3 regions of the Streptomyces sp. NPDC032940 genome follow, and region 3 is predicted to be linked to each of the others. Evidence: riboswitches for the same ligand, from Rfam matches in the RefSeq annotation. Region 3 holds a riboswitch; each other region holds the start of a gene.

Region 1 (9,442 bases), on a different contig from region 3:
ACCGGTCGTCGCGTGCGGGTGGGCTGACGGGGACCGGCGAGCGATGAGCAGCGCTTGCCGCCTCCAGGGTGCCGAGCGGCTCTGATCGGCGGGGAGGCGGAGAGGAGGCGCGCGGAGACGGGCGAGGGTCGCACAGTCCGGCGCCATGTCCAACGTCTGCCCCGCACGGGGTGCTAACAATCGTTCACTCCGGACCTACCTCACCTGCTCGTATCCTGAACAGGCAGTTCCGTTCCGCGGGCACTCCTGCCGCGGGCCGGTGTACGCCCAGGTGTGAGAGAGAGGACGTGTGGTGGGGCAGCGCCCGACTTCCCGGCAGATCCCGGTCGTCGTACTCGCCGGATTCCTCGGCTCCGGAAAGACCACCCTGCTCAACCACCTCCTGCACCGCAGCGGAGGCAGTCGCATCGGAGCCCTCGTCAACGACTTCGGCTCCATCGAGATCGACGCCATGGCCGTGGCCGGCGCCCTCGGCGACTCCACCGTCTCGCTCGGCAACGGCTGTCTGTGCTGTGCCGTCGACGCCGGTGAACTCGACGGATACCTGGAGCGGCTGGCCCGGCCCGACGCCGGCATCGACGTCATCGTGATCGAGGCCAGCGGCCTCGCCGAGCCGCAGGAACTGGTGCGCATGCTGCTCGCCAGCGAACAGCGGGAGATCGTGTACGGCGGCCTCGTCGAGGTCGTCGACGCGGCCGAGTTCGACGCCACGCGCGCGAAGCACCCCGAGATCGACCGCCACCTGGCGCTGGCCGACCTCGTCGTGGTCAACAAGACCGACCGGGCGCCGGACGCCGAACGCGTCCTCGCCCTCGTCCGTTCCCTCGTCGACGGCGCGGCCGTGCTCCCCGCGGCCCACGGGCGCATCGACCCCGAGTTCCTCTTCGACTGCCGGCCCAGCGAGGAGCGCATCGGGCAGCTGTCCTTCGACGACCTGCACGACCACGGCCCGGGCGACGCCGATCCCGGCCATCTGCACACCGCCTACGACAGCGTGTCCTTCGTCTCCGACGTGCCCCTCGACCCGCGCCGGCTGATGCGGTTCCTGGACAGCAGGCCCGAGGGGCTGTACCGGATCAAGGGCTACGTGGACTTCGGGCCGCACGACAGGCGCAACCGGTACGCCGTCCACGCCGTCGGACGCTTCCTGCGTTTCTACCCGCAGCCCTGGGCGTCCGCCGGCCCGCGCCTCACCCAGCTCGTCCTGATCGGCGCCGGCATCGATGCCTCCGCGCTCGGCAGGGAACTCGACGCGTGCCGCAGCGACGCCCCCCACGCCGACGAACACGGCATGTGGGGCGTCCTGCGCTACGTACCGGACCCGGAGGACGGCACCCCGGAGGACGGCGACCCGGCGGAGCCGGGCGGCGAGGAGCCGCCGCTCACCTCCTAGGCGGGGCCCGCCACCACCGCCACCGTCTTCGGCAACGACACGCCCGAGCCGTCGCGGCGCGGGTCGATCTCCGGAAGCTGGGCCGGTGTGCCGTTCTTCTGCGAGGCACGCGCCGGGGTCGGGCCCGCCCAGGCCAGGGCCAGACAGTCCTCGCCCTTCAGGAACCGCTGGCAGCGCACGCCACCCGTGGCCCGGCCCTTGCGCGGATACTGGTCGAAGGGGGTCAGCTTGGCCGTGGTCTGGACGGAGTCGTCCAGCGTGCCCCGCGACCCCGCGACCGTGAAGACGACCGCGTCCGCCGCCGGGTCCACCGCCGTGAACGAGATGACCTTCGCGCCCTCGGCGAGCTTGATGCCCGCCACACCGCCCGCCGGCCGGCCCTGGGGACGGACCTGCGAGGCCTGGTAGCGCAGCAGCTGTGCGTCGTCCGTGATGAAGACCAGGTCCTCCTCGCCGGTGCGCAGCTCGGCCGCGCCGACGATCCGGTCGCCGTCCTTCAGTGTGATGACCTCCAACTCGTCCTTGTTGGACGGGTAGTCGGGCACCACACGCTTGACGACGCCCTGCAGGGTGCCGAGCGCCAGGCCCGGCGAGGACTCGTCCAGCGTGGTCAGGCAGACGACCGTCTCGTCGTCCTCCAGGGACACGAACTCGGCGAGGGGCGCGCCGCCCGACAGGTTCGGCGTCGGCAGCGGGTCCGGGAGCTGGGGGAGGTCGACCACGTTCACCCGCAGCAGCCGCCCGCCGGAGGTCACCACGCCGATCTCGCCGCGGGCCGTGGCGGGCACCGCCGACACGATCAGGTCGTGCTTGACGCGCTTGGCACCGGCCTCCGTGACGAGCGGCTCGTCGTCCGCCGTGCGGGCCAGCAGGCCCGTCGAGGACAGCAGCACCCGGCACGGGTCGTCCGCCACCTGGAGCGACACGGCGGCCACCGGGGTGCCGGCCGACTCCAGCAGGAGCGTACGCCGGTCGGTGCCGAACTTCTTGGCCACCGCCGCCAGTTCGCCCGAGACCAGCTTGCGCAGCTCCGCATCCGACTCGAGGATCCGGGTCAGCTCCTCGATCTCCGCGTTCAGCCGGTCCTTCTCCGCCTCGAGCTCGATGCGGTCGTACTTGGTCAGCCGACGCAGCGGCGTGTCCAGGATGTACTGGGTCTGGACGTCGCTCAGCGAGAATCGGTCGATCAGGCGCTGCTTGGCCTGCGCAGAGTTCTCGCTGGAGCGGATGAGGCGGATGACCTCGTCGATGTCGACCAGGGCGGTGAGCAGGCCCTCGACCAGGTGGAGCCGGTCGCGCCGCTTGCCGCGGCGGAACTCGCTGCGGCGCCGCACCACGTTGAACCGGTGGTCGAGGTAGACCTCCAGCAGCTCCTTGAGCCCGAGCGTGAGGGGCTGGCCGTCGACCAGGGCGACGTTGTTGATGCCGAAGGACTCCTCCATCGGCGTCAGCTTGTAGAGCTGCTCCAGCACCGCCTCCGGCACGAAGCCGTTCTTGATCTCGATGACCAGGCGCAGTCCGTGCTCGCGGTCGGTGAGGTCCTTGACGTCCGCGATGCCCTGGAGCTTCTTGGAGCCGACCAGGTCCTTGATCTTCGCGATCACCTTCTCGGGGCCGACCGCGAAGGGCAGCTCGGTGACGACCAGGCCCTTGCGGCGGGCCGTCACGGTCTCCACGGACACCGTCGCGCGGATCTTGAACGTGCCGCGGCCCGTCTCGTACGCGTCCCGGATGCCGGAGAGGCCGACGATCCGGCCGCCGGTGGGCAGGTCGGGGCCCGGCACGTGCTTCATCAGGGCTTCGAGGTCGGCGTTCGGATACCGGATCAGATGCCGGGCGGCCGCGATGACCTCGCGCAGGTTGTGCGGCGGCATGTTCGTGGCCATGCCGACCGCGATGCCGGAGGCGCCGTTGACCAGCAGGTTCGGGAAGGCGGCGGGCAGGGCCACCGGCTCCTGCTCCTGGCCGTCGTAGTTGGGGCCGAAGTCGACGGTGTCCTCGTCGATGGACTCCGTCATCAGACCGGCTGCCTCGGCCATCCGGCACTCGGTGTACCGCATGGCGGCCGGCGGGTCGTCGTTGCCCAGCGAGCCGAAGTTGCCGTGGCCGTCGACCAGCGGCACGCGCATGGAGAAGGGCTGCGCCATGCGCACCAGCGCGTCGTAGATCGACGCGTCGCCGTGCGGGTGCAGCTTGCCCATGACCTCGCCGACGACACGGGCGCACTTCACATAGCCGCGCTCGGGCCGCAGGCCCATCTCGCTCATCTGGTACACGATGCGGCGGTGCACCGGCTTGAGGCCGTCGCGGGCGTCCGGGAGCGCACGGGAGTAGATGACCGAGTACGCGTACTCGAGGAAGGAGCCCTGCATCTCGTCGACGACGTCGATGTCGAGGATCTTCTCCTCGTACGAGTCGTCGGGCGGCGGGGTCTTCGTACTACGGCGGGCCATCGCTGCCGGCTCCTTGCTGAAGCGTGAACGGTGATCTGACGCGGTCCATTGTGGACCGCGGCACTGACAGCGACCGACCAGGACCCGTCACGGGCTGCCCGGCCCGGCGCTGCCCGCAGGGTACGCCCTCGCTCCGCGGCCTCGTCCCCGGCGGCCCGCCGAACCGTTCTCGCTCTCGGCGTACGCGGCCCGGGAACTCCACCGGTGGCCCGCACGCTTGCATACAGTGGCAGGACCGGCGGAATTCCGCAGTTCCGCCGACGGCTCCACCGAAATTCTGCGAGCGAAGGGACGTACATGCCCATGGGTCACACGGCCACAGCCCAGGCAGGCTCCGGCGGCCTGACAGCGACCGAGCACCGCCTGGCCAACGGCCTGCGCGTGGTGCTCTCCGAGGACCACCTGACCCCGGTCGCGGCGGTGTGCCTCTGGTACGACGTCGGCTCGCGCCACGAAGTCAAGGGGCGTACCGGCCTGGCTCACCTTTTCGAGCACCTGATGTTCCAGGGCTCCGCCCAGGTCAAGGGCAACGGGCACTTCGAGCTGGTGCAGGGAGCCGGCGGCTCGCTCAACGGCACCACCAGCTTCGAGCGCACCAACTACTTCGAGACGATGCCCGCCCACCAGCTGGAGCTCGCCCTCTGGCTGGAGGCCGACCGCATGGGCTCCCTGCTCACCGCCCTCGACGACGAGTCCATGGAGAACCAGCGGGACGTCGTCAAGAACGAGCGCCGCCAGCGCTACGACAACGTGCCCTACGGCACCGCCTTCGAGAGGCTCACCGCCCTCGCGTACCCGGAGGGCCACCCCTACCACCACACGCCGATCGGCTCGATGGCGGACCTGGACGCGGCGACGCTGGAGGACGCGCGCGCGTTCTTCCGCACCTACTACGCGCCGAACAACGCGGTGCTGTCCGTCGTCGGCGACATCGACCCCGAGCAGACGCTCGCCTGGATCGAGAAGTACTTCGGCTCCATCCCCTCGCACGACGGCAAGCAGCCCCCGCGGGACGGTTCGCTGCCCGACGTCATGGGCGAGGAGCTGCGCGAGGTCGTCGAGGAGGAGGTCCCGGCCCGCGCCCTGATGGCGGCCTACCGCCTTCCGGAGGACGGCACGCGCGCGTGCGACGCGGCCGACCTGGCCCTCACCGTCCTGGGCGGCGGCGAGTCGTCCCGCCTGTACAACCGGCTCGTACGGCGCGACCGCACGGCCGTGGCCGCAAGCTTCGGCGTCCTGCGGCTGGCCGGGGCGCCCTCCCTGGGCTGGCTGGACGTGAAGACCTCCGGTGACGTCGAGGTGCCCGTCATCGAGTCCGCCATCGACGAGGAGCTCGCCCGGTTCGCCGAGGAGGGCCCCACGGCCGAGGAGATGGAGCGCGCCCAGGCCCAGTTGGAGCGCGAGTGGCTGGACCGGCTCGGCACGGTCGCCGGCCGCGCCGACGAACTGTGCCGGTACGCCGTCCTGTTCGGCGACCCGCAGCTCGCCCTCACCGCCGTGCAGCGGGTGCTCGAGGTGACGGCCGAGGAGGTCCAGGAGGTCGCCAAGGCCCGCCTGCGCCCCGACAACCGCGCGGTCCTCGTCTACGAGCCCACCGCCCCGGCCGACGACGCCGACTCCGACACGACCACCGTCACCGTCTCGGTGACCGACGCCGGCTCCACCGACGAGAACGAGGAGGCGGCCAAGTGACCGAGCTCGCCACCATGGAATTCCACCCCCGGCCGCAGGCCGGCGAGCCCAAGCCGTGGGCGTTCCCGGCCCCCGAGCGGGGCAGCCTCGACAACGGCCTCACCGTGCTGCGCTGCCACCGCCCGGGCCAGCAGGTCGTCGCCGTCGAGGTGTCGCTGAACGCCCCGCTGGAAGCCGAGCCCGCCGGTCTGGACGGCGTGGCCACCATCATGGCGCGCGCGTTCTCCGAGGGCACCGACAAGCACTCCGCGGAGGAGTTCGCCGCCGAGCTGGAGCGCTGCGGCGCCACCCTCGACGCGCACGCGGACCACCCCGGTGTCCGGCTCAGCCTGGAGGTGCCCGTCTCGCGCCTGGCCAAGGCCCTCGGTCTGGTCGCCGACGCGCTCCGGGCGCCCGCGTTCGCGGACAGCGAGGTCGAGCGGCTGGTGCGCAACCGGCTCGACGAGATCCCGCACGAGCTGGCCAACCCCTCGCGCCGCGCCGCCAAGGAGCTCTCCAAGGAGCTGTTCCCGGCCGACTCGCGGATGTCCCGTCCGCGCCAGGGCACCGAGGAGACGGTAGCGGCCATCGACGCGGCGGCCGTCCGCGCCTTCTACGAGAAGCACGTCCGCCCCGCCACGGCCACCGCCGTGGTCGTCGGCGACCTCACCGGCGTCGACCTCGACGCGCTGCTCGGCGAGACCCTCGGCGCGTGGACCGGCTCCGCCGCCGAGCCGCGCCCCGTGCCGCCGGTGACCGCCGACGACACCGGACGGGTCGTCATCGTGGACCGTCCCGGCGCCGTCCAGACGCAGCTGCTGATCGGCCGCACCGGACCCGACCGGCACGACCGCGTCTGGCCCGCGCAGGTGCTCGGCACGTACTGCCTCGGCGGCACCCTCACCTCGCGCCTGGACCGCGTCCTGCGCGAGGAGAAGGGATACACCTACGGTGTCCGGTCGTTCGGTCAGGTGATGCGGTCCGCGCCCGACGGTACGGGCGCCTCGCTGCTGGCCATCAGCGGCTCGGTCGACACGCCCAACACCGGCCCGGCGCTGCAGGACCTGTGGACGGTGCTGCGCACGCTCGCCGAGGGCGGGCTCACCGACGCCGAGCGCGATGTCGCCGTGCAGAACCTGGTGGGCGTGGCGCCGCTGAAGTACGAGACGGCGGCGGCCGTCGCCGCCACGCTGGCCGACCAGGTCGAGCAGCACCTGCCCGACGACTACCAGGCCACGCTGTACCGCCAACTCGCCGCCACCGGCACCGTGGAGGCGACCGCGGCCGTCGTCAGCGCCTTCCCGGCGGACCGTCTGGTGACGGTCCTCGTCGGTGACGCGGCGCAGATCAAGGAGCCCGTCGAAGCCCTCGGCATCGGCGAAGTCACCGTCGTGGCCGCCGAGTAGTGGCACGCGCGCGCACGGCCCTGGTGACCGGAACGTCACCAGGGCCGTGTCATGTCCGAATTGGGGGAGAGGCTGCCCGTCTGCCCTGTGGCGTGCGCTACAAAAACCCTGTTGCGTTTGAGGATTGAAGACAGCCGCGTTTAGCGTCGTCCGGGCTGTTCGTCAGGCAGTGCGCCGCACCCGCGGCACCGGACAGTCATCGCCGAGTCCCCGTACGGCGCGAGCCAGGGGAGCCGGGGACCCATCGCAGTCCCTGGGGTGAATCGGACGCCCGCGCGTCAGCGAGGGGGTCCGTAGGAGACCTTCCACCTCCGAACCCGTCAGCTAACCCGGTAGGCGAGAGGGAAGGAAAGGACCAGCCTCTACATGGCGTTCACGCGCGCCACCGGTAAGCACCGCCGCCCCAGCCGCATGCACCGCACCACCGCCCGCGCGGCGGGCGTCGCGGCCCTCGCCACCACCGGCGTCGTCGGCACCCTCGCGGCCCCGGCCCTCGCCGCCGAGCCCGAGGCCGAGCAGACCGGACTCACCCCGGTCGTCAGCATCGGCGACTCCCTGGCCGAGGAGATCGACGCCCAGGCCACCGCGCAGGAGCAGGCCGCCCTGGACGCCGCCGCCCGCGAGGCGGCGATGGAGGCGGCGCGCGAGCGGGCCGCCGAAGCGGCCAAGGAGGCCCGCGAGGCCAAGGAACGGGCAGCGCGCGAGGCCGAGCGCCAGCGCCTGAACACCTTCGTCGCGCCGATCACCGCCTCCTACGTGTCCACCGCGTACCAGGCCGGCAGCTCCCTGTGGTCCTCCGGCAGCCACACCGGCATCGACTTCCACGCCTCGACCGGCACCACGGTGCACGCGGTCGGCGTCGGCACCGTCGTCGAGGCCGGCTGGGGCGGGGCGTACGGCAACCAGGTCGTGATCCGGATGCACGACGGCACGTACACCCAGTACGGCCACCTGTCGTCCGTCGGCGTCTCGGTCGGCCAGTCGGTCGAGCCCGGCCAGCAGATCGGCCTCTCGGGCGCCACCGGGAACGTCACCGGCCCCCACCTGCACTTCGAGGCCCGCACGAGCCCGGAGTACGGCTCGGACATGGATCCCGTCGCCTACCTCCGCTCCCACGGCGTGGACCTCTGACGACGGACGGTACGTTCCGCACGGCATCCCGAAGGCCCCGGCTCCCCGAGCCGGGGCCTTCGGGCCTTCCGGTCCCGCCGTCACCGTTTCCCGCCCGTTTCCGAAACGTGAATGCCCAAAAAATATCCCTGAATTCCCGCCCGCCGTCCGAAAGCGCGGCTCATTGGCCTAGAGTCACGAAAACACGCGTCCATCGTCGACGTTTCACGGGGATCAAGGCGGAGGTCGGACATGCGTATTCCGGCACACTCGGTGTGCACGGCGATCAGGGACGACATCGTCGCCGGTGTCCACGGCCGCGGCAGCCGGCTCACCGAGGAACTGCTCGCCCGCCGCTACGGCGTCTCCCGCGTCCCCGTCCGCGAGGCGCTGCGCACCCTGGAGGCCGAGGGCTTCGTGGTGACCCGGCGGCACGCGGGCGCGTGCGTCGCGGAACCGACCGAGCAGGAGGCCGCCGACCTGCTCGAGACCCGCACGCTGCTGGAGCCCCTCGGCGCATCCCGCGCGGCCCGGCGCCGCACCGAGGCCCATCTCAAGGTGCTGCGCGGCCTGGTCAGGCTGGGTCAGGAGCGTTCGCGGCAGGGTCACGGCGAGGACCTGCGCGCGCTGGGCGGCTGGTTCCACGAGACCCTCGCACGGGCGGCCGGCAGCCCCTCGCTCACGGCGATGCTGACCCAGCTGCGCCGCAAGATCGACTGGATGTACCTCGTGGAGACGCCGCACGGCGCGGCGGAGCACTGGGCGGAGCACGGCGCGGTCGTCGACGCCGTGGCACGCGGCGACGGAGACCGCGCGCGGGCGCTCATGGCGCTGCACGTCGAACGGTCGGCGGCGGCGCACCGGCTGCGCTTCGTCCCGGGCGACAGCCCGGACGGTGTGAGGAACGCGCAACGTCCCGTAAACATTTCGACCCTGCGGAATTAACACGGGTGCCGTATACAAAAGAAGGGCAATGCAGGGGCTGTTCTTCGCTGCCCGAAAAGGGAAAAGGAAAAGGCCCGCCCGGTTTTCCCGGCGGGCCTTTTCCGTGTGCCGTCACATCAGACGGTCTCGGGGAGCTCCTCGAGACCCTCGGAGACCAGCTTCGCCAGCCGGTCCAGGGCGGCGTCCGCGCCCTCGGCGTCGGAGGCGAGGACGATCTCCTCGCCGCCCTGGGCGCCCAGGCCCAGGACGGCCAGCATGGAGGCCGCGTTGACGGGGTTGCCGTCGGCCTTGGCGATCGTCACCGGGACGCCTGTGGCCGTGGCGGCTCGGACGAAGATGGAGGCGGGGCGGGCGTGGAGACCCTCGGCCCAGCCGACGTTGACGCGGCGCTCAGCCATGTGTTGCTGCCCTTCAGGTGTGCAGGTTGTCTAGACCAGTTTCCCACATCGTGAAGCATGGCCGGA
Region 2 (9,442 bases), on a different contig from region 3:
GTTGCACCGTGCCGGCCGGGTCGGCGCCGTACTGGCCGAGCTTCCAGGCGGCGACGCGGGCGACGGAGGCGAGCGCGGCACCGGAGGCACCGGTGGAGGTGTACTCACCGAGCACCGCGATACCGGCGGACTCCCTGTTCCAGCCGTAGGTGTGCGCACCCAGGACGGGCAGGTCGGTGCCGCCCTTGCGCCCCTCGAAGACGGTGCCGCACTTGTCGACCAGGAAGTTGTAGCCGATGTCGTTCCAGCCGTTGACCTGCGTGTGGTACGCGTAGATGCCCCGCACGATCGCGGCGGAGTCGGCGCAGGAGTAGTCGTTGGCCCCGTCGGTGTGGTGGACGAAGACGGCCTTCACGTCGGCCGTGTACTCGGACGGGTCGGGGCTGAGCGACTCGTCGGCGCCCCAGCCGACGCGCGAGGTCATCGGCGGCTTGGGCACGGTGGACGGCGGAGCCGAAGGTGTGGTGGCCGACGGGCTCGGGGACGCGGAGGCGGACGGCGGGCCGGTGGGCGTCGGCGCGGCCGTGGTGCCGGTGGCCGCCGGCGACGTGGTGTCGGTCGATGCCGGCGACGTGGCGGTCTCGTCGTCGGCCGGCGTCTCGGTCGTCCCGTCGGTGGGCACCGGGGAATCGGTGGGCGTGGCCACCGGGCTGCTCTCCTCGGTGACGAACGCCGCCGGACCGGTCGCCTGGGTCTCGGCCTTCGTCACCACCCCGGGGTCGACCAGGTTGACCTGGAGCCCCTTGGGCAGCGCGCCGGTGGTGCCGTCCTCGTGCAGGACCTGGACCTCCACGCCGTCCGAGGGACCGACCCACAGCGGCTCCGAGGCCCCGCGCATCCCGGCCTCGGGGTCCTCCGGCGGGTCGATGTTCACCTCGAGGTCCTGCCAGGAGCCCCACTCACCGCTCTCGAGTTCTCGGGTGCGCACCTGCGCCCGCCCGTCGAGCTCCTCGACGGGCCCCGACCAGGACACGCCGACCAGCGAGAACTGCGCGGTGCTCGTGCGCGGCAGCTCGCGCTTGCCGCTCGCGGTGCCCTTCAGTGCGAGGTCGTAGACCTTCACGGGCCGCTTGTCCCGGCCCCCGGCACCGGGGTCGTCGGGCGGGCTGGCGACCGCGTACGTCACCACGCCTCCGCCTCCCAGCACCACGGCACCGAGCGTCAGCCACGCCCGTCGTTTCAAGCTCAGCGGTCTGTACGCATGCGATGACGTACGACGAGTCATGACAAACCCACCCCATATGGCAAGCCGGCTAAGGCCTCAGAAAGCAGCGTGAGGCACACCCGTCACACAGGTGGGCCGATACGTTCAGCGCGCCGCGCGCCACAAACGTCACGGTGGTGACGACGAACCCCTCGCTCGCGGAGTTTGCGCGGCACGTCGAGCGGCGGGCCGACCCGCACCGTTCCGGGCGCCGACGGTACGCACGCCTAGGGTGGCCCCGCCGCACCCGTCACCGTTCGCCCGCCTCACCGGAGTACGCCATGCCCCTCCCCTACGTCCTCCTCTCCGCCGCCGTCTCCCTCGACGGGTATCTGGACGACGCCGGTCCCGAGCGGCTGTTGTTGTCGTCCCCCGCCGACTTCGACCGGGTCGACGAGGTGCGGGCGTCCGTGGACGCGATTCTGGTGGGGGCCGGGACCATCCGGGCCGACAATCCGCGGTTGCTGGTGAACTCCGCCGGGCGGAGGGCCGGGCGGGTGGCCGCGGGGAAGCCGGAGTATCCGCTGAAGGTGACGGTCAGCGGGTCCGGTGAACTGGATCCGGCGGCGGCCTTCTGGCACACCGGGGGCGACAAGGTGCTGCTGACCACCGACGAGGGCGCCCGGCGGGCTCATGCGCTCGGGATCGCCGCACAGGTCCTGCCGCTCGGGGAGACGCTCGAGTGGGGGGTGGCGCTGGAGCAGTTGTACGAGCGCCGGGGCGTGCGGCGGCTCATGGTGGAGGGGGGCGGGACCGTGCACACCCAGTTGCTCCAGCAGGGGCTCGCCGACGAGCTCCAGCTCGTGCTCGCTCCGCTGTTCGTGGGGGACCCGGCAGCGCCCCGGCTGTTCGGGCCCGGCGCCTACCAGGGCGGGCGGCTGCGGCTCGTGGAGACGCGGCGGATCGAGGACGTCGTGCTGACGCGCTACCTGCCGACCGCACCCGGGGCCGGCGACCGCGTCGTCGCCGCCGACCGGCACTGGCTGGCGCTCGCCTGTGAGCTGGCCGAGCTGTGTCCGCCGTCGGACACCGCGTTCAGTGTGGGGGCCGTCGTGGTCGCCGCCGACGGGAGCGAGCTGGCGCGGGGGCATTCGCGGGAGGGCGGCGACCCGGTCGTGCACGCCGAGGAGGCCGCGCTGGCCAAGGTCGACCCCGCCGATCCGCGGCTCGCGGCCGCCACGGTCTACAGCAGCCTGGAACCGTGCGCCCGCCGTGCCTCCCGGCCCGCCTCCTGCGCCCGGCTGATCCTCGACGCCGGGGTGCGCCGGGTGGTCACGGCCTGGCGGGAACCGGACACGTTCGTGCCGGGGGCCGACGGCAGCGGGGTGCTCGCCGCGGGGGGCGCCGTCGTCGCCGTCCTGCCCGAGCAGGAGGCGGCGGCGAAGGGGCCCAACCGTCATCTGCTGGGCTCCTGAGATACGCGTGTGCGTCCTGCCCCCGACATGACGTACACTGGAGACACAACGACGCGGGGTGGAGCAGCTCGGTAGCTCGCTGGGCTCATAACCCAGAGGTCGCAGGTTCAAATCCTGTCCCCGCTACTCAAGGCCGAAGGCCGGAATCCTCAGGGATTCCGGCCTTCGGTGTGTCCGGACCTCCGTCACCCGCCCGGCCCTCACGGCTCGCTCCCTGCCCCTCCTCCGGGAAACCTGGAGGCCGGGACGGCAAGCGGCGTGGACGTGCAGGGGTGGCGGGAGACGCATGGTGCGGCCAGGTGAGGTGGACGACGAGGGACCGTATGCCGGTGCCCGCGGCCGCATGCCCGGCGATCCCGTGCCCGACCCCGGCCTCGGCACCGCCCCGACGCCCGTAGCGCCCGCGCGAGCCGCCCGGCGACGGACCCCGTACACCCGGGTCTTCGTGCGCCTGCTCCCCGCCCTGCTGCTCGCCGTCGCCATCCTGTACGACGTCTTCACCCCCCGCTACTTCACCGCCGGCCCCCTCTACACGGCCGCGCCCCTGGTCGCCGCGCCCCTCTACTCGCGCCGCGGCACCGTGCTCACCGCCGTCGCCGTGGTCGCCACCGTCATCGGGCTCCAGCTGAGCAAGGGCGTCATGCACTATGTGGACTCGCTCACCGAGCTGATCACCATCGCGACGGTCGCCGCCCTCGCCGTCTTCGTGAACGCCTTCGTCCGGCGCACCGACGAGCGCCTCGCCTCCGCCCGCGAGATCGCCGAGGCCGCCCAGCGCGCCGTGCTGCCCCCGCCCGCCGAGCGGATCGGCAGCTTCGAGATCGCCGCCTGTTACGAGGCGGCGCAGGCCGACGCCTTCATCGGCGGCGACCTGTACGCGGTGCAGGACAGCGCGCACGGCGTCCGGCTCATCGTCGGCGACGTGCGCGGCAAGGGCATGGGTGCGGTGGCCGCCGTCGCCGTGGTGATCGGTGCCTTCCGGGAGGCCGCCGAGCAGGAGGCGTCGCTGGAGGCGGTCGCACAGCGGCTGGAGCGGGCACTGGCGCGCGAGGGGGCCCGGCGGGACGGTCTCGACGCCTTCGAGGGGTTCACCACCGCCGTCCTCGCCGAGCTCCCGCACGGCGACGGCGTCGTCCGTGTCGTCAACCGCGGCCACCCGCCCCCGATGCTGCTGCACACCGACGGCACCGTGCACCCGGTCCAGGCCAGGGAGTTCGCGTTGCCGCTCGGCATGGGCGAGCTGGGCGTGTGGCCCGACCGCGCCGAGCAGGCCGGCTTTCCCGGCGGCGCCACACTGCTGCTGTACACCGACGGGCTGTCCGAGGCCCGCGACGCCCGTGGCCGGTTCTACGACCCCCGCGCGCGGCTGGCCGGCCGGGTCTTCCCGCACCCGTCCCACCTGCTCGGCACCCTCGCCGACGATGTGCGGCGGCACGCCGGGGGCGGCCTGACGGACGACATGGCGCTGCTCGCCGTACGCCGGCGGCCTTGATCAGGATCACGTGTGGTGACGATGCAACCCCCCTCCGCACAGCATCTGATGCGCCGTCGTAAACGCGTGATGTGAAGTCGTGACCTGAGGGGCGGTCAAGTCGCCCGGATTTTCGCCCTCGTGAGGGGTACGTCCAGGCCGGGATCCTTAATGATCAAGCCGAACGGCTTGGAATCGGCACCTCGCGTCTATTAACGTTCGATAACGCAGCGCGGTCGTCCCAGCCGTCACAGAAGGCGGCTCCGTGCGCACGCGCCGAATCCCGTGAGGGAACCGGGGAACCACCACTTTGGGGTGAATCGGGCGTATGCCGCCGTGGAGACACGGCGCGTATACGCGCGTAGGAGACCTTCCTGCTCCGAACCCGTCAGCTAACCCGGTAGGCGGAAGGAAGGAAAGGAGTACGCCCACGTGGCGTCCAACCGGCCTGCCCCCGAGGCCCCGTTCGTGCCCAGCACGCACGACACCGAACCCTTCGGCTACGACGGCTACCGCGCCGAAGAGGGCCCCTGGGAGGAGTGGAATCCCACCGCGGAGTCCATCCGTCCCGTACGCGGCCGGCACCGCGTCGCCAAGCAGCGCGGCGGACTCGCCCGCAGTTCCACCGTCCTCGGCGTCGGTGTCATAGCGGCCGTCGGGGCGGGCGGCATGGCCAGCGCCCAGACCGGCAAGCCGCCGGTGTCGATCTCGCTGCCCGATCTGCCGAACGTCGGCTCGCTCATCTCCGACGACGAGCCGGAGCCCCAGGGTTCCGCCGCCCCGCTCAGCAGCGTCGGCGTGACCGCCGGCGACACCGCCGAGGGCACCGCCGACGCCGGTGAGGTCCTGCGGGCGCGCATCATGCAGCAGGCCGAGCAGCAGCAGGTGCAGGTCGAGAACAAGGCCGCCGCGGAAGCCGCCGCCAAGGCCGAGAAGGAGGCCGCCGAGGCCGCCGCCAAGGCGGAGAAGGAGGCCGAGGCCAAGGCCGCCGCCGCCAAGAAGAAGGCGGAGGAGGAGGCCGCGAAGAAGGCGGAGGCCGAGCGGCTCGCCGAGCTGGCCAAGCAGTACACGCTTCCGACCTCCTCGTACACGATCACCTCCACCTTCGGCCAGGCCGGTTCCATGTGGTCCTCCGGGTACCACACCGGCCTCGACTTCGCCGCGCCCACGGGCACCCTCATCAAGGCCGTGCACACCGGCACGATCACCGAGGCGGGCTGGGCCGGCGCCTACGGCTACCGCACGATCCTGACCCTGGACGACGGCACCGAGCTGTGGTTCTGCCACCAGTCGTCGATCAGCGTCAGCGTCGGCCAGAAGGTCAACACCGGAGACGTCATCGGCCGCGTGGGCGCCACGGGCAACGTCACCGGGCCGCACCTCCACTTCGAGGTCCACGCGGACGGCGCCGAGGGCGGCATCGACCCGACGGCATGGCTGCAGGGCAAGGGCCTCAGCATCTGACGACGCGCCCTCCCACACGGCACGACGACCCCTGCGGACCCCGGCGGTCCTGACGGCGACCCCCCGACGTCAGGGCTGCCGGTCTTCGCGTGCTCCGGGTGCCGGCGCCGGTGCCGATGCTGGAATGATCGGCTCCGGGCCGTGTGTTGTCCTCGGACATGACTTCTCTGCGCAATCTCGGCTCCTCCGACCTCGAGGTCTTCCCGCTCTCCCTCGGCGGCAACGTCTTCGGCTGGACCGCCGACCGGGACACCTCCTTCGCCGTCCTCGACGCCTACACCGCCGCCGGCGGCAACTTCATCGACACCGCCGACTCCTACTCCGCGTGGGTCGAGGGCAACAGCGGCGGCGAGTCCGAGACCCTCATCGGCGAGTGGCTCGCGGCACGCGGCAACCGCGCCGACGTGGTGATCGCCACGAAGGTCAGCCAGCACCCGGAGTACCCGGGCCTGTCCGCCGCCAACATCAAGTCCGCCGCCGATGCCTCGCTGCGCCGCCTGGGCACCGACCACATCGACCTCTACTACACCCACTTCGACAAGCCCGAGGTGCCGGTCGAGGAGATCATCGGCGCTCTCGACGAACTGGTGCGCGCGGGCAAGGTCCGCCACATCGCCGCCTCCAACATCACGGCCGAGCGGCTCGCCGCGTCCCTGGAGTTCTCCGACCGCGAGGGCCTCGCCCGGTACGTGGCCCTCCAGCCTCACTACAACCTGGTCTCGCGCGACACGTACGAGGGCGGACTGCGCGACCTCGCCGAGCGGGCCGGCCTGGCCGCCGTGCCGTACTACGCCCTCGCGTCCGGCTTCCTCACCGGCAAGTACCGGCCCGGTACGGCCGTCGACAGCCCGCGGGCGGGCGGTGCCGCCAAGCACCTGGAGAGCGAGCGCGGGCGGCGGGTGCTCACCGCGCTGGACGAGATCTCCGAGGCCCATGGCGTGCCGGTCGCCACGGTCGCCCTGGCCTGGCTGGCGGCCCAGCCGACGGTGGCGGCGCCGATCGCGTCCGCGCGGACGGTGGAACAGCTGCCGGCGCTGCTGGGAGTGGCGGAACTGGAGCTGACGGGGGCGGAGGTGCGCAGGCTGACGGAGGCGTCGGCCTGAGGGGCTTTCCCGCCGCTGCTACGACCGGTACGGGTTCGGGGGCGGGTACGCGGAGTACGCCGTGTACGGGGCGTGGACGGGCATGGCGTAGGCGGTCGGGTACGGGGGCTGCGCGGTGTGGGGGGCGTGGCCGGGATACGGGACGGGCGCGGGTGCCGCGTGCGTCCCGTACGGCGGCCAGTGCGGTGCGAGCACCGGGACGGGCGGCGCCGTGGCCCGGGCCGCGTGGTCCAGTGCGGGGCGTGCCGTGTCCCGCCGGCGCCACAGCTCGGTCAGCAGTTCCCGCTCCCGGGCGACGTAGTCCGCGCCCGCCCGGCCCCGGCGTCCGCGGTGCCGCAGGAACGCCAGCGAGGTCGCGTACGCCTCGTACTCCGCCACCGCCCGTGCCGCCGGCCTCCCGGCGTGCCGGCGGGCGTGCCGCCGGGCGATGCGGCGGGCCCGCATCGAGCCGAGCGTGAACGGCTCGGCCGGGGCCAGCCAGCCGGCCACCGCGTAGACGGGCAGCTCGGCCCGTACGGCGGCGAGTTCACGCTGCCGGGTCCAGATCGCCAGCCAGGTCAGCAGGCCGAAGGCCGGCACCATGAACGCCGCGTACACGGCGAAGAAGCCGTACTCGCCGAGCGAGGCCGAGCCGTTCCACAGCGCGTGCACGCCCATCGCCAGCAGCAGGCCGGACAGGGGGAGCAGCACGCGCCGCAGGCGCCGACGGGCGGGGGCGAGCGCGGCGAAGCCGAAGCCGATGCCGGTGAGCACCGTGAACAGCGGGTGGGCGAACGGCGACAGGACGACGCGGACGAAGAAGGTCGCCGCGGTCACCGAGGCGAAGCCCCGGTCGCCGGTGAGCTGGTCGGTGCCGAAGGCGGTGCCGAGGTAGAGGATGTTCTCGGTGAAGGCGAAGCCCGTGGCGGTGACGCCGGCTGTGACGACGCCGTCGACGATGCCGGTGAAGTGCCGCCTGCGGAAGAGGAAGACCAGCAGGACGGCGGCGGCCTTGGCGGACTCCTCCACGACCGGCGCTATCACCGTGGCGCCCAGGGTGTCCGCGCCGGTGGGGTCGGCGGTGGCCGTCGCTATCCATCTCGTCGCGAAGCTGTTGGCGACGATCGCGATCAGCGCTGCCGCGCACGCGCCCCAGGCGAAGCAGAACAGCAGGTTCCGCCAGGGGCCGGGATCGACCCGGTCCAGCCAGCGGAAGGCGGCTATGAGCAGCGGTACGGGGAAGACCGCGAGCCCGAGGCCCACCAGGAACCCCTCGTCGCCGGTCTGTTCGCGCACCAGGGCCAGGATGACCAGGCCGGAGAGCGCGAGCAGGGTGACCAGCGCGCCGTAACGCACCCAGGTGCGCTGCCACCAGTGCGGACGCGTCTGCGGATGTGTGGGCGGATGCGTCGGATACGGGGGACAGGTGGCCACGGCATGGACCCTAACCGGTGGGGGGTTGCTCCTGTACGCGACGGAAGAGCAGGTCGTTCACCACATGACCCTTGTCCAGTCCCTGGCCCTCGAAACGGGTCAGCGGGCGGTGGGCGGGGCGCGGCGCGAAACCGCCGTCGGGCACGGTGTTCTCGAAATCGGGGTGCGCGGTGAGGACCTCGAGCATCTGCTCCGCGTACGGCTCCCAGTCGGTGGCACAGTGCACGATGCCGCCCGGTGCGATGCGGGACGCGGCCAGGGTCAGGAACTCCGGCTGGATCAGGCGGCGCTTGTGGTGCCGCTTCTTCGGCCAGGGGTCGGGGAAGTAGACGCGCAGCCCGGAGAGGGAGCCGGGTGCGAGCATCTCGCGCAGGAGGATGATCGCGTCGCCGTTGCCCACGCGGATGTTGGACAGGCCGTTCCGGTCGGCGAGGCCGAGCAGGTTTCCCTGGCCGGGGGTGTGGACGTCCACGGCGAGGATGTTGGTGTCCGGGTCGGCGGCGGCCATCTGAGCGGTGGCCTCGCCCATGCCGAAGCCGATCTCCAGGACGACGGGAGCGGCGTTCCCGAACAACTCGGTGAGTTCGATGATCCGCTGCCCGTCGATGTCCAGGCCCCACTTCGGCCACAGCCGCTGCAGCGCGTCCGCCTGACCGGCGGTGACCCGGCTCCGGCGCGGCTGGAAGCTCCGGATGCGCCGCTCGAAGTGGGACCCGGCGGGATCCGCCTTCGGCCCATCGGGAAACCGCGGCTCCCCCTTGGCACGAACCGGCTGCGGGGTCTCGGGAACATGACGTGATTCAGACACAGTGCCTAGATTTTACGGCCTTCGCCCGGGACACAGCTGCGGGCAGCCATGCCGCCCCGGCCCGCGGGCAGTCGTGTCTCCCCCGGGCCTGAACGGCCTGGAACGTGCCCCCAGGGGCGGCACGGGCGGGCGCTGGGGCCCCTCTGGGGGAGGCGCCCCGCAGCGCGGGGCCACGCGATCCGCCCCCGCCCAGCTTCGGCGCCGGGCACCCCGCCGACACCGGGGACGTCACGCCCCCGCCAGAGCGGCCAGCGCCCGCCGCCCCACCTCCCGCCCGATCGGCAGCGCCGCCGTCGCCGCAGGAGACGGCGCGTTCAGCACATGCACCGCCCGCACCCCCTCCTTGATCAGGAAGTCGTCCACCAGCGTCCCGTCCGCCAGCACCGCCTGCGCCCGCACGCCCGCCGGCGACTCCACCAGGTCGCCCTCCGTCACCGCCGGCAACAGCCTGCGCACCGCCGATGTGAACGCCCCCTTGGACAGCGAACGCCGCAGCTCCCCGGCGCCGTATCTCCAGTGGCGCCGGGCGATGTGCCACGAGCCCGGCCAGGCCAGCGTGGCGCC
Region 3 (9,442 bases):
TACCGCAAGACCGCCGCGCAGGCGGCGAAGTGGGGCGGCACCGCGGGCCAGGCGTTCGACCGGTGCTACCACTCGTCGTGCGACACGACCGCCAACATCGACGAGACGGCCCTGAACCGCAACAGCGACGCCATCGCGTACGCGGTCTGGCAGCTGTCGCAGTGACGCCGACCCGGCCCCGCCGCCCGGTCAGCCGGCCCCGGCGTGGGCACGGGCGCGCTCGGTGAGGCGGCCCATGCGAGTGCGGGCCGACTCGAGCTGGTCGGCGTCGTCGGCGGCGGGGCCGTCCTCGGCGGCGAGTTCGTCCCACAGGCCGACCAGCTCACGACCCAGCTCCAGCCCCTGCTCGGGGTCGCGCACCGCCCGCCAGGCCGTCGCCGCGCTCTGCACATTGCCGTAGGCGGCCTCCGCGTCGCCGGCCGTGCGGTGGATCCGGGCGAGGTCCAGGGAGAGCCGGAAGGCCCGCCCCGGGTCGCCGGACAGGTAGGCGATGTACGCGGTGAGTTCGCGGAGCCGGAGTACCTCCGGGTGCTCCGGCCCCAGCGTGTCCGAAGCCTCGGCGACGGACCGCTCCGCGAGGCGCGCCGCGTCCTGCGTACGTCCCTCCTTGACCGCCTCGTTGATCCGTGCCGTGGGCTCGGCGAGGAGGGCGGGAGAGGTGGCGTCGCCGGGCGCGGTGAGCGGAGCGTCCCCGAGCACGGCCTCAGCCACGGCGTCGAAGCCACGGGCGGGGGTGGGGGTGGGCCGGGGCGCCGGGTCGGGGTCCACGACGAGAGCGGGCACCGGCCCGGGGCGAGCGGCGGGGACGGAGGCCGGGACGTGCGCGGGTGCGGGGACCGGCTCGGGTGCCGGCTCCTCGGAGGCGCCGGACAGGGCGGGCGGGGGCGCGGGGACGGCGGGCCCGGCCGCGGCGGGCGCCGGGTCCATCTGCGGCGGCGGGCCGAACACGCCCGTCGGCGGCACCACCGTACCCGGCGTCGCCACCGTACCCGGCGTCGCGCCGGCGGCGGGCTCGGGCAGGGCGCGCAGGACGAACGTGGGCGCGGACGCGCCGGACGACACCCACGCCGGCTCGGGCACGGCGGGTTCCTGGCCGGCGAGGGCCGACGGCACTGCCGGTGCCTCGGAGACCGCCGGGGCCGTCTCCGCCGACGCCACCCCAGGAACCGACGGGGCGACACCCGAGTCCGCCTGGACCTCCGGCACCGCCGAGGACGCCCGGCCATCCGGCACCCCTGAAGTCCGCGACACCCCCGAAGCCTCAGCCACACCCCCCGACCCCGCCGCCCCGCGAGGGATCCGGGCCGGCTTCCCCGCGAGGTGGCTGGAGCCGTCCGGGTCGACGCGGAGCCGGACGACGCAGCCGATGCGCTCGTCGTGGACCGTGGCGAGGACGGGGCGGCCGGCGGTGAGGGCGAAGCGGTGGAGGCGGTCCAGGACGGCGTGCCGGATCTCCTGACCGGGGGCGGCGAGGACCAGGACGCCGTCGACCGAGGCTCCGCGCGCGGCACCGCCGGCCTCCGGTACCCGGACGTCGATCAGCGTCTCCGCGGGGACAGGCGGGGGCTCGGCGCGTAGCTGGTCCCGCTGCTTGTCGCGGCCGAGTCGAGACATCGTCCCCCCACTCATAGGCGGCTTCCGTCGGCGGTTTGGCTTCCCTGCCGTCCAGAGCCTGTCATGCCTGTCGTTCACCTACCGTCGAGTCTCTCCGCTCGCTCGCGATTCTCACGTCACCGCGGTGTCACAGGCTCGTTCCAGGAGGTCACGGACGTGCGGCGGACCGCTCACGGGCGCCGGCGGTCCTGCCCGATCGGCGTCCGGCGGACCGCCCTGGACAGATGCATGCACACGCATATACTGCACGTGCCGGTATTTCGCTCACGCCGTACATCTTTGGGGGTCCCATGAACCGCCGCTTCCTCTTCCTGCTGGGCAGCAGCCGTCCCGACGGCAACACCGAGCTGCTGGCCCGCCGCGCCGCAGAACAGCTCCCCGCGCATGTCGAGCAGCGGTGGATCAGCCTGGCCGAGCACCCGTTGTCCGAGTTCGAGGACCTGCGGCACGACAGCGACCACACCCGCCCCACCGAGGGCGCCGAGGCGCTGCTGCTGGACGCCACGCTCGCCGCGACGGATCTCGTGATCGCCTCGCCGCTGTACTGGTACTCGCTGTCCGCGCCGGTCAAGCGCTACCTCGACCACTGGTCCGGCTGGCTGCGCACCCCCGGCCTCGACTTCCGGGCGACCCTGGCCGGCCGCACCCTGTGGGGCGTCACCGTGCTCGCGCACGAGGAACAGGAGGTCGCCGACCCGCTGGTGGGCAGCCTGAACAACTCGGCGGCCTACATGGGCATGCGGTTCGGCGGGGTTCTGCTCGGCAACGGCAGCAAGCCCGGCGACGTCCTGCGCGACACGGAGGCGCTGGCCCGCGCCAAGACCTTCTTCGCCCAGGAGCCGCCGCTCGCCCGCTTCCCGTACGAGTCCGCGGAGGCGCCGGCTACGACGTGATGTCCTTGGCCGTGAACCGCGCCCAGGCCGCCGAGCCGAACACCGCCGCGTACAGGCCCTGGAGGCCGAGGTTCTTCAGCAGGTCGTCCCAGTAGACCGGCTCGCGCATCAGGTCGGCGAAGGACAGCCAGTAGTGGGAGAAGAAGTACGGATGCACCGCGTCGAGCTGTGGGATCTGGTCGAGGATCTGGACGGTGATCAGCAGCCCGACGGTGGTGGCCATCGCGGCGATGCCGCTGCCGGTCAGCGTCGAGACGAAGAGGCCGAGCGCCGCCACGCCGACGAGTGAGGCGGCGACGACCAGGGCGATCAGCAGGGCCCGCCACAGTCCCTCGGCATAGGTGATCCGGGTGCCGGAGATGGTGGTCAGGTCGCCGAGCGGGAACAGCAGCGCCCCGACCGCCAGCGCCGAGACGGCGACCACGAGGGTGGCCGCGAGGCAGAAGGCGAGCACCGTCGTGAACTTGGTGAGCAGCAGACGGGTGCGGCCGGCCGGGGCGACCAGGAGATAGCGCAGCGTGCCCGCGTTCGCCTCGCCCGCGATCGCGTCGCCGGCGATCACGCCGACGGCCATGGGCAGGAAGAACGGCAGGGTCGCGGCGAGCGCGGTGAAGACCAGGAACAGTCCGTTGTTGCTGATCTGCGAGATGAAGGCCGGTCCTCCGCCACCGCCGCCCCCGGGCCCGCCGAGGGACGAGCCGTCGCCGGTCTCGATGCGCACCGCGATGCCGACCAGCACCGGCACGGCGGCCAGCACGCCCAGCAGGGCGAGGGTGCGCCAGCGCCGGAAGGTGACCAGCAGCTCGCTGCGCAGCAGCCCGAGGGACCACAGGACCCGCGGTGCGCGCGCCGCGGCGAGCGGTTCAGCCCGCGACATCGAAGCCCTCCCCCGTCAGTGCCACGAACGCGTCCTCCAGCGAGGCCCGTTCCACCCCGAAGCCGCGCACGCGCACGCCGGCCGTGACCAGCGCGGCGTTCAGGTCCGCGAGGTCGCCGTCCGGCGGCTCCGCCGTCACCCGGTCCTCCGCGGCGACCACGTCCCCGGCGCCGCGTTCCTTCAGGACCCGTGCCGCCTCCCCCGGGTCCGGCGTGGTCACCACCAGCCGGCCGCGTGCCCCGGCCGCCAGCTCGGCGACCGCGCCCTGGGTGATCAGCCGGCCGCGCGCCATCACGGCCGCGTGCGTGCACACCTGCTCGATCTCGTCCAGCAGGTGGGAGGAGAGGAAGACCGTCGTGCCGTCGGAGGCCAGCTCGCGCACGAGGGTGCGGATCTCGCGCATGCCCTGGGGGTCGAGCCCGTTGGTGGGCTCGTCCAGCACCAGCAGGCTGCGCGGCTGGAGCAGCGCGGCGGCCAGGCCGAGGCGCTGCTTCATGCCGAGCGAGTACGCCTTCGCCTTCTTGCCGGCGGCCGCCGCGAGGCCCACCCGCTCCAGCGCGGCCCCGACGCGCTCGCGCCGGGTGCGCGGGTCGGCGGTGGGGTCGGCGGCGTCGTAGCGCAGGAGGTTGTCGCGGCCGGAGAGGAAGCCGTACAGCGCCGGTCCCTCGATGAGGGCACCGACCCTGGGCAGTACGGCGCGGGCGGCGCGCGGCACGGGCCGGCCCAGCACCCGTGCCGTGCCCGAGGTCGGCTCGATCAGCCCCATCAGCATCCGGATGGTGGTGGTCTTGCCGGAGCCGTTGGGGCCCAGGAAGCCGAAGACACTGCCCGCCGGGACGGTCAGGTCCAGGCCGTCGACGGCGAGTTGTCCGCCCCGGTAACGCTTGGTGAGCGCGCGGGTGGCGATGACGGCGTCGTCCTCGCTCCCCCGGTCCCGACGCTCCGGCTCCACGGCCGCGGCGGACGGTTCTCCCATCGGCTCCCTCTCCTCGTCCCTCCTCGTCGTGCGGTACGGGCCGCCGGGCCTACTGGGCGGCGTCGGCCGCCTTCACCAGCGCGTCCTTGGTGACCGCACCGGCGTAGACCTTGCCGTCCTCGGTGACCAGGGCGTTGACCAGACGGGTCTTGAAGACCGTGCCCGAGCCGAAGTCGCCCTTGACCTGGTCGCCGAAGGAGCCCAGGAAGCCGCCCAGGGCACCGCCCGCGTCGCCGCCCGCGGACGCCGGGGGCAGACCCTCGCCGCCGGTGTCGAAGGCGGCGATCGTGTTCCAGCCCTCGCCGATGACCTCGAGCCGGTCCAGCCCCTCGGCGAGGTCTCCCTCGGCCTTCGGGTTCCGCTCCGGCGCCGCGGCCTTCTCGTCGCCCTCGGTGACCTTCGCCCCCTTGGGCGGGGTGAAGTCGAACGTCGACGCGTCCGGCTTCGCGAAGCTGACCTTCGTGAAGCCGGCGTCCACGACGGCGGCGCCGCCGCTCGACGGGGTCAGCGTGAACTTCAGCGGCATGCCGGTCTTCGCGTCCACGGCGACGCTGATCACGCCGACCGTGGAACCGGACTGCCGAGGCTTGATCACCAGCCGGTACGCGTCCCGGCCCGCGACCTGCGCGGTGCCGTCGACGGTCACGGACGTGGTGTCGTCGACCGCGTCGAGCGCCTGCTCGGCGAAGTCCTTCGGAGTGGCCGGCACCTGCTCGGCGGGCCGCTCGGCACCGGTCCGCGCGGTGGAGTGGTACACCTCGTTGGACTCGCTGTCGTAGCCCCAGACGTCCTTGCCGTCGTGGATCAGGCTGTACTCGGCGGCGCTCTCCAGCAGCGACAGCTTCTGCCGGTCGGGGCCGTCGGCCGCGACGCGCAGCGTGTGGGTGCCGGACACCAGCTCGGTGAGCTTGGCGGAGGGGTCGGCCGCCGAGCCGTCACCGCCGCCCGCGCCGGGGCCGCCGGACACGCCGGACATCAGGCCGCTCTCCAGGCCGCCGAGGTCCGGCAGGCCGAGGTCGGTGCTGATCCTGACGGTGCCGGACAGCTGCTGGACGTCCGACCGGGCGATCTTCTCGATGAGCTGCTGGGCCGTCACCTCGGGCAGGTCCGGGTCGCCGGAGTCGGCGAGCGCGGGGACGAGCCCGATGGTGGCGGCTGCCACGCCCATCACCGCGACCGGGACGACGTACCGCGCGGCCCTGCGCCGTCCGGCGCGCGGCTCCTCGCCTCCCCCTGCGGTCGTGCTGTCGTCGGAATCGATCGGTGCCATGTGTGCCCTACCTCCGTCGTCGGCGGCGGCTGTCTCGCGACCTCGCACGTGTTCACCCGTGAGCCGCCATTCTCACCCGAATCGGTGAGGAGTGGTGTTTTTCCGTGGTGTCCATCTGACCAAATCGGCCGGGAGGAAGCGTCAGACCGCGGACTCAACTCCGCGTACTCCTGCGGGATGACACGGAGGAGCGGAACCTCCCCCGTCCACTAGGGGAGGGGCGCCGCGCCGCGAGGACGCCCTGGCGGGGTGAAGGACCGACGAGGTGAAGGACCGGCGGGGTGAAAGGCCGACGGGGTGAAAGGCCGACGGGGTGACGGCCGGGGCTCAGCCGGCCCGGTGCACCACCGCGTCGCACAGCTCGATCAGCGCGGCCTTCGCGTCGCACTCCTGCAGCGGGGCCAGCGCCGACCGGGCGTCCTTCGCGTACCGGACGGTGTCCCGCCGCGCCTGTTCGAGCGCGGGGTGGGCACGCAGCAGGCGCAGCGCCTCGGCGTGCCGTGCGTCGTCGCTCAGGTCGGAGTCGAGCAGCTCGCACAGGGCGAGGTCCTCGGCGAGCCCCAGCCGGGCGGCCCGCTCGCGCAGCCGCAGCACCGGCAAGGTGGGGATGCCCTCACGCAGGTCCGTGCCCGGTGTCTTGCCGGACTCGTGGGAGTCGGAGGCGATGTCCAGGACGTCGTCCGCGAGCTGGAAGGCGACGCCGAGCCGCTCGCCGTACTGGGTCAGCGTGTCCACGACGGTCTCGTCGGCGCCGGACATCATCGCGCCGAACCGGCAGGAGACCGCGACCAGCGATCCCGTCTTGCCGCCGAGCACGTCGAGGTAGTGGTCGACCGGGTCCCGTCCGTCCTGCGGTCCGGCCGTCTCCAGGATCTGGCCGGTGACGAGCCGCTCGAACGCCAGGGCCTGCACGCGGACGGCCTCGGGACCGAGGTCGGCGAGGATCTGGGAGGCGCGGGCGAACAGGAAGTCGCCGGTGAGGACCGCGACCGAGTTGTCCCAGCGGGTGTTCGCGCTGGGCACGCCGCGGCGCACGGCGGCCTCGTCCATCACGTCGTCGTGGTACAGCGTGGCGAGGTGGGTCAGCTCCACGACCACGGCCGACGGCACGATGCCGGGCGCGTAGGGGTCGCCGAACCGGGACGCGAGCATCACGAGCAGCGGCCGGAACCGCTTGCCGCCGGCCCGCACCAGGTGCTGGGCGGCCTCCGTGATGAACGGCACCTCACTCTTGGTTGCCTCAAGCAACCCTTCCTCGACGGCCGCCAACCCGGTCTGGACATCGGCTTCCAGAGCCTGGTCCCGCACGCTCAGCCCGAACGGCCCGACGACGGTCACGAGGGGTCTCCTGTCTGCTGGTGTCTACTGGCGATTACCTGGTTTGTCGATAGGTCGCTGCCACCACTCAAGTCAGCGTATCCGGTCACGTTTCGATCACCGCTAGCGCCCACCGTTACAGCCCGGTCGGTATCGGATCATGCGCGGTATGTTTTTGATCAGGTGATATGAGCAGATATCGACCTATATCGCCAGAGAGGCGCGAAACGGGACACCACATACCCAAAGCTGCCATCCCGGACGCCATCACCCCTCCCGACGGACCGCACTGCGGGAACGTCACCCATTCGGCATCCGCCCCTCGACCCCCGAACGAGTGCCCGTCCAGCACCTCTGGACACCAGCCCGAGCCGTCGCCGACGGGGTGCGCCACAGGCTCCGCACAGGCCCGTGCGGCAGCCTCGGTCCCGCCCCTCGCCTAAACGCCTCCCCTCGAGGGCCGGTTGGCCACTAGTTGGCCCTAATGCCCGTTTTGCCACCCTTGTTGAGGCCCGTGAGTTGGCTCACGCCGCCACTCCCACCCGCACCCACGCCGCGAGCACCGCCAACCCTTTGCCCCGTAGGCGAGTTGACCCTTGGCAGTCGCAAAGTATCAAGCACCCCAAACCCCCCAGACCAAGGTCAACAGGCATGTCGGGTGATTCCTGCACTTGTTCCGGACATGTGCTCTCGCATACGTTCCCGGCCTGTCAGGCGGACGCCGAATCCTGCCACCGCCCCGACACCAGTCATCCACTCGAACACTCGCAGGCAGGAGCGGGGGACCCAGGTAAGTCGCCGTGCCGGTCACCACCGGAGCGGCTAGGGGTGAAGCCGTGCCCGTCAGGGCCCGGCCGGGCACCTCCCCGCCCGAACCCGACAGCTCACCTCGCAGGCGTTGGAGAGGGACACACACATGCCTGCCAACGGTCAGAACCGTCACGCCCGGACCAGCCGCATCGCCCGCAAGCTCGCCGTCGCCGGCACCGGCGCCGCCGTGCTCGCCCTTCCGCTCATCGGCGCCGCCACCGCGTCCGCCGCCACCCCGGCCGCCACCACCACCGCCACCGCGGCGACCACGGCGTACCCGGACAACCTCGACGGCTGGATCCGCGAGTCGCTGGACATCATGGCCCAGCACGGGATCCCCGGGTCGTACGACGGCATCTACCGCAACATCATGCGCGAGTCGTCCGGCAACCCGTTCGCGATCAACAACTGGGACATCAACGCCATCAACGGCACCCCGTCCAAGGGCCTGCTCCAGGTGATCGACCCGACCTTCCAGGCCTACCACGTCGCAGGCACCTCCTGGGACTCCTACGACCCGGTCGCCAACATCACCGCCGCCTGCAACTACGCGGCCGACCGCTACGGCTCGATCGACAACGTCTTCAGCGCGTACTGATCCGTACCCCCCGCAGTGAGCCGTGACCAGGTCCCGTCGGCGGACGGGACCTGGCCGGCTCCGAAGATCCGTTCGAGGACGACGGCCACGCCGTCGTCCTCGTTCGTCGTGGTGACCTCGTCCGCGACCGCCTTGAGTTCGGGGTGGGCGCCCGCCATGGCGACCCCGCGGGCCGCCCAGTGGAACATGGGGATGTCGTTGGGCATGTCCCCGAAGGCGATCGTCCGTCCCCGGCTCACCCCCAGGCGCTCCGCGGCGAGCGCCAGTCCGGTCGCCTTGGTGACGCCGCACGGCTGGAGCTCCACCGTCCCCGGCCCCGACATCGTCACCGTCGCCAGCGAGCCGACCACCGCGCGCGCCGTCGCCGCCAGCTCGTCGTCCGTGAGGTCCGGGTGGCGCAGCAGCACCTTGCTGATCGGCGCGCTCCACAGCTCGTCGCGCCGGTCCACCCGCACCGCGGGCAGGGTCGGGTGGGGCATCAGATAGCCCGGCTCGATGAGGGTCATCCCGTCGACCCCGTCCTGGTCGACCGCGGCGTACACCTCACCCACCTCGGCCTCGATCTTGCCGAGCGCGGTCTCCGCCAGCTCCCGGTCCAGGGTGACCGACCACAGCATCCGGTGCGCGCCGGCGTCGTACACCTGCGCGCCCTGCCCGCACACCGCGAGCCCCGTGCAGCCGAGGACGTCGAGCAGGGAGCGCACCCTCGGTGCCGGGCGTCCCGTCACCACCAGGTGCCGCGCCCCGGCCCGGGCCACCCGTGCCAGCGCGGCCAGCGACCGGTCGGAGACGGTGTCGTCGCCGCGCAGCAGCGTTCCGTCGAGGTCGGTGGCGACGAGGGCATATGCGGTGCGGTCCATGATCAGAGAATACGGACACCGCACCTGTCCGACTCACCCCACGACCGGATGCGCACGAGGACGTTCGCAGGTGTCCGAAACCTGACGCAACACCGTCTAAAGGCGGTTAAAGGCCTGTGCACCAGTTGGCAACAACATGCTCCGCCTTCTACCCTCCGGGCGGCCCCGGGGGTACCTTCCTTCTGTCCAGGGGGACTTGATCGGGGGGTCGGGTTGAACGGCGGACG

What was found. Region 3 has a riboswitch for cyclic di-AMP ahead of AB0E77_RS28520 (transglycosylase SLT domain-containing protein). Riboswitches for the same ligand answer to the same signal wherever they lie in the genome.
Region 1: linked by a shared signal. The riboswitch ahead of AB0E77_RS28985 (M23 family metallopeptidase) and the one ahead of AB0E77_RS28520 (transglycosylase SLT domain-containing protein) in region 3 are both predicted to bind cyclic di-AMP.
Region 2: linked by a shared signal. The riboswitch ahead of AB0E77_RS23355 (M23 family metallopeptidase) and the one ahead of AB0E77_RS28520 (transglycosylase SLT domain-containing protein) in region 3 are both predicted to bind cyclic di-AMP.

The regions. Positions count from the first base shown of each region.
Region 1 is NZ_JBEZVJ010000032.1:15,379-24,820, forward strand. Features, by position in the region: gene AB0E77_RS28965 (GTP-binding protein) at 293-1,393, shown strand; gene AB0E77_RS28970 (DNA topoisomerase IV subunit A) at 1,390-3,846, opposite strand; gene AB0E77_RS28975 (pitrilysin family protein) at 4,144-5,538, shown strand; gene AB0E77_RS28980 (pitrilysin family protein) at 5,535-6,923, shown strand; cyclic di-AMP (ydaO/yuaA leader) riboswitch at 7,114-7,277, shown strand; gene AB0E77_RS28985 (M23 family metallopeptidase) at 7,290-8,054, shown strand; gene AB0E77_RS28990 (GntR family transcriptional regulator) at 8,286-8,978, shown strand; gene AB0E77_RS28995 (HPr family phosphocarrier protein) at 9,095-9,376, opposite strand.
Region 2 is NZ_JBEZVJ010000021.1:14,351-23,792, reverse strand. Features, by position in the region: gene AB0E77_RS23375 (peptidoglycan recognition protein) at 1-1,183, opposite strand, end outside; gene AB0E77_RS23370 (dihydrofolate reductase family protein) at 1,486-2,619, shown strand; tRNA gene AB0E77_RS23365 (tRNA-Met) at 2,672-2,745, shown strand; gene AB0E77_RS23360 (PP2C family protein-serine/threonine phosphatase) at 2,906-4,111, shown strand; cyclic di-AMP (ydaO/yuaA leader) riboswitch at 4,355-4,511, shown strand; gene AB0E77_RS23355 (M23 family metallopeptidase) at 4,523-5,554, shown strand; gene AB0E77_RS23350 (aldo/keto reductase) at 5,713-6,657, shown strand; gene AB0E77_RS23345 (PrsW family glutamic-type intramembrane protease) at 6,676-8,070, opposite strand; gene trmB (tRNA (guanosine(46)-N7)-methyltransferase TrmB) at 8,081-8,878, opposite strand; gene lhgO (L-2-hydroxyglutarate oxidase) at 9,107-9,442, opposite strand, start outside.
Region 3 is NZ_JBEZVJ010000030.1:63,179-72,620, reverse strand. Features, by position in the region: gene AB0E77_RS28555 (M28 family metallopeptidase) at 1-165, shown strand, start outside; gene AB0E77_RS28550 (tetratricopeptide repeat protein) at 190-1,614, opposite strand; gene AB0E77_RS28545 (NAD(P)H-dependent oxidoreductase) at 1,905-2,507, shown strand; gene AB0E77_RS28540 (ABC transporter permease) at 2,497-3,384, opposite strand; gene AB0E77_RS28535 (ABC transporter ATP-binding protein) at 3,371-4,360, opposite strand; gene AB0E77_RS28530 (DUF2092 domain-containing protein) at 4,410-5,630, opposite strand; gene AB0E77_RS28525 (polyprenyl synthetase family protein) at 5,958-6,968, opposite strand; cyclic di-AMP (ydaO/yuaA leader) riboswitch at 7,657-7,860, shown strand; gene AB0E77_RS28520 (transglycosylase SLT domain-containing protein) at 7,864-8,355, shown strand; gene AB0E77_RS28515 (HAD family hydrolase) at 8,319-9,215, opposite strand.